Regions from separate parts of the Nocardia sp. NPDC051750 genome, predicted to be linked through region 1. Evidence: riboswitches for the same ligand, from Rfam matches in the RefSeq annotation. Region 1 holds a riboswitch; the other holds the start of a gene.

The links. Region 1 has a riboswitch for cobalamin ahead of metE (5-methyltetrahydropteroyltriglutamate--homocysteine S-methyltransferase). Riboswitches for the same ligand answer to the same signal wherever they lie in the genome.
Region 2: linked by a shared signal. The riboswitch ahead of ACIA75_RS08965 (ABC transporter substrate-binding protein) and the one ahead of metE (5-methyltetrahydropteroyltriglutamate--homocysteine S-methyltransferase) in region 1 are both predicted to bind cobalamin.

Annotation. Positions count from the first base shown of each region.
Region 1 is NZ_JBITCK010000004.1:552,830-555,026, reverse strand. Features, by position in the region: gene ACIA75_RS20955 (pyruvate carboxylase) at 1-543, opposite strand, end outside; cobalamin riboswitch at 821-1,014, shown strand; gene metE (5-methyltetrahydropteroyltriglutamate--homocysteine S-methyltransferase) at 1,165-2,197, shown strand, end outside.
Region 2 is NZ_JBITCK010000002.1:380,733-382,929, reverse strand. Features, by position in the region: gene ACIA75_RS08975 (aminoglycoside adenylyltransferase family protein) at 1-91, shown strand, start outside; gene ACIA75_RS08970 (SDR family NAD(P)-dependent oxidoreductase) at 137-874, opposite strand; cobalamin riboswitch at 1,051-1,186, shown strand; gene ACIA75_RS08965 (ABC transporter substrate-binding protein) at 1,222-2,197, shown strand, end outside.

The sequences.
Region 1 (2,197 bases):
GATCGACTCGCGCAATTGCTCGCGGGTCTGTACCCGGCGCATCCCCCGGCCGCCGCCACCGGCGACCGCCTTCACGAATACCGGGAACTCCATGGATTCGGCCGCCGCGAGCAGTTCGCCGACATCCGCGGAGGGGGCGCTGGAATTCAGCACGGGCAGCCCGGCCGCCTTCGCCGCCGCGATCGCGCGGGCTTTGTTACCGGCCAGTTCGAGGACCTCGGCCGACGGGCCGATGAACGTGATGCCCTCGTTCGCACAGGCGGCGGCGAGGTCCGGGTTCTCCGAGAGGAACCCGTATCCGGGGTAGATGGCGTCGGCGCCGGCGGTCTTGGCCGCCTCGATGATCGCGTCGACCGATAGATAGGCCCGGACCGGATGCCCTTCCTCACCGATCTCGTATGCCTCGTCCGCCTTCAGGCGGTGGACCGAATTCCGGTCTTCGTGCGGGAACACGGCAACCGTTCCGATACCGAGCTCGTAGGCCGCACGGAAGGCCCGGATGGCGATTTCGCCACGATTGGCAACCAAGACTTTCGAGAACATTGACCCAACGTACCCGGCGCCACATCCAGGATCGACTCCGAAGTCCACTTCGCAGAATCTTCACAAGGGGGTATGGCAGCACTGCGAAGTATTGGTCATCGTCCGGTCATATCTCACCGCAGGCGGCGGCGGATGGTGCGCCCGGCCGGGTACGGACAACACCCGGCAACTTTCCGCACCCCCATCGGGCTCCGGCCCGGCCCCGCCGGATGCGGTGCGGACTATGGTGGATCACGCAGCTGGTTCGCCGGCCGGTCGACTCGGAGCCCCGAACGACCGGCACGGCGTCGAAGCCCGCACCGAGCGGGTGAGAGGGAATCCGGTGGGAATCCGGAACTGTCCCGCAGCGGTGAGCAGGAACGAACGCCATCATCAGCACTGGGCGCACAGCCTGGGAAGCGATGGTCAGTAGGTCGGCCGATCGGCCGGAGCCCGCGAGTCCGAAGACCTGCCGGTTGTACCGGGTACGCCGTACCCGGTGACCACCGCCTCGTGGATTGGGCGTCGCGGTCCACCAATGCTGACATGTTCCGGCCGTGCGGCCGGGAATCCGGGGTCTCATCGGTGTCCGTGCGCCCGCGTAAGGCGAGGGTCGGCCGACCATCAGCACTGGAGAACACCGTGACTGTTACTTCGCACAGCCCGTTCACCGCAACCGTTCTCGGACTTCCCCGGGTGGGGCCGCGCCGGGAGCTCAAACGCGCGACCGAATCCTATTGGGCCGGGCGCATCGACGCCGAACAGCTACACGAAACCGGGCGCACCCTGCGCCGCGATCAGTATGCCGAACTGCAGGCCGCGGGCCTGGATTCGATCCCGGTCGGCACCTTCTCCTACTACGACCAGATGCTCGACACGGCGGCACTGCTCGGCGCCCTGCCGCCGCGGGTCACCGATATCACCGATCCGCTGGACCGCTATTTCGCCGCGGCCCGCGGTACCGATGCGGTGGAACCACTGGAGATGACCAAATGGTTCGATACCAACTATCACTACCTGGTCCCCGAGATCGGGCCGGAGACGACGTTCGCGCTGTACCCCGGCGAGGTGCTCGCGCAGCTGAGTGAGGCGATCGAACTCGGTGTCCCTGCCCGCCCGGTGGTGATCGGCCCGATCACCTTCCTGAAGCTGTCGAAGTCGACCGGCGCGGCCGCCCTGGATCGCGTCGGCGAGCTGATCCCGCTCTACCGCGAACTGCTGGGCCTGCTCGCCGCGGCAGGCGCGGAGTGGGTGCAGATCGACGAGCCCGCGCTGGTCACCGACCTCACGGCCGAGGAACTGACGGTGGTCCGGCACGTCTACACCGAACTGACAGCACCGGCGAACCGGCCGGCCATGCTGGTCGCCACCTACTTCGGAGACCCCGGACCGGCCCTGGACGCCCTGGCCGGGACCGACGTGGAAGGGCTCACGGTCGACCTGGTCGCCGGCGGCACCGTCGACGCGCCGGCCGCCGTCCCCGCACTGGCGAACAAAACCCTGGTCGCCGGGGTCGTCGACGGACGCAATGTCTGGCGCACCGACCTGGACCAGGCCCTGTCCACCCTCGCCACACTGCTCGGCAGCGCGAAATACGTCGTGGCATCCACCTCCTGCTCCCTGCTGCACGTGCCCTACACGCTGGCCGCGGAAACACAGCTGGACGACGCCCTGC
Region 2 (2,197 bases), on a different contig from region 1:
CGAAACCCGGATCACGGCAGTCTGCGTGCACGTCGAACAGGACCGGCTGTCCACACCCGCCGGTGAGGGTCCCGGGCGGGACCGGCCGTAATGGATCGGGCCGCGTTCGCGGCCCGATCCACCCCGCGGAATCCGCCTACCAGGGAATCGGCCCGGAGGCACCGATGAAGGCGCCATCCGTGCACGGGTCGGGAGATTCCGCGGCCTCGAGCACTATCCGCGCGGCGTCGTCCGCTGTCGTCGGCGCGTCCGCGGCGGCCGGGGCCAGTTCGGTCGCGACGAAGCCCGGGCATACCGAGGTCACTCGCACCGGAGTATCGGCGAGCAGTTTCGCCAACCCCACTGTGAGGCTGTTCAGGGCCGCTTTGGACGCCTGATATCCCGGCACCACCATCGAGTAGTACTGCGATTCCGGGTTGCGCTGTTCGGTGAGCGAGCCCATCTCGGTGGAGATATTGACGATGCGCCCCGACCGAGCCTTGCGGACCAGCGGTAGCAGGGCCTCGATCACATTGGCGGGGCCGAAGGTGTTCGTCATCAATGTCTCGGTGAACGCACCCGGGTGCGCGAAGTTCACCGAGCCCGAAACCGTCGCTTCGGGCAGAATGCCGGCATTGTTGACCAGCACGTCGAGGTGACCGTGCCGTTCACCGATCGATTCGGCCAGGCAGCGGGCACTGTCGACCGAGCACACATCCAGCAGTTCGCCCTCCACCGCGAGGCCTTCGGCCCGCAGCTCACGCACCACGGCGTCCACCGCTTCGGCCCGCCGGCCGGTCACGATCACCCGGTACCCCTTGCGGGCGAACGCCGTCGCGGTCGCGCGCCCGATTCCGCGGGTCGCCCCGGTGACCACCACGATATTCTCCGACATCCCAGTCCCTTTCGCGTTTGTTCGTGTCTCTATGAGCAAACGCGATACCTCGCTGTCACGCTGGCAGGAAATGGCCGTCGCGTTCGCAGCCAGGATTGGCAGCCGACTCACACGCCACCCACCTCACACGCCGCACCGCAGCGGATACTCGACCTGGTCGTACGTCCAGTTAGGCGTCCGATAGCATGGCCGGTGGTCGCACTGCGGCCCGCGGCGTGATGAGGGAACCCGGTGGGATTCCGGGACTGGCGCGCAACGGTGACACCCGTGCAGGTGAAGTCCGATCACTCACGCGCCGCCCGACGCCGGCCTCGCGCACAGGCCCAGATGCAAGGAGTCCACGCCTGATGCGGTCGTTTCCGCTGATCATCGCCGCCGTCCTGTCCGCCGCGGCCCTCGCCGGTTGTTCGGCCTCCGACGCCGGGACCGCCTCGGATACGGCACCCGGCGCGACCGGCTATCCGCTGACGGTCAGCAACTGCGGGGCGGAGGTCACTGTCGACGCTCCCCCGCAACGCGCTGTCGCCCTGAACCAGGGGGCGGCGGAGATCATGCTGTCGCTCGGCTTGGCCGATCGCATGGTGGGCACCGCGACCTGGACCGATCCGGTCCGGGAGAACCTGGCCGCGGAGAACGCCCAGGTCCCCCGGCTGGCCGATAACAAGCCGTCGTTCGAGGTAGTTCTCGACAAGGAGCCCGACTTCGTCGCGGCATCGTTCGGCGGCACGCTCGGCACCGGCGGGGTGGCCGAGCGGGAGCAGTTCGCCCAGCTGGGTGTGCCGTCCTATCTGTCGCCCACCGATTGCGACGGCAAAACCGATGTCAGCGTCAACGCCGACGGCGCCCGCACCGAACCGCTGACCATGGATTCGGTGTACAAAGAAATCCGCGAGCTGGCCGCGATCTTCGATATCCGGGAGCGCGGTGAGCAGCTGGTCACCGAATTGCAGACCCGGTACGACGCCGCGGTCGGCCGGATCGCGGCCCGGGATATGTCGCTGGCGTACTGGTTCGCCGACACCTCCACCCCGTACATGGCCGGGTGCTGTGGATCGTCCGGGATCATCACCGAGGCGGTCGGCGCGACGAACGCCTTCGCCGACACCACCAACGAGTGGCCGCAGGTGAGCTGGGAGACCGTGCTCGACCGTAACCCGACGGCCCTCGTCCTGGCCGACCTGAGCCGGCGCAGCCTGGCCGGCGACGCCCTCGACAGCAAGATCTCCTTCCTCGAATCGAATCCGGTGACCGCGCGGCTGAGTGCCGTGCGGGACAAGCGCTACATCGTCGTGAACGGCGCGGATCTCAACCCGTCGATCCGGA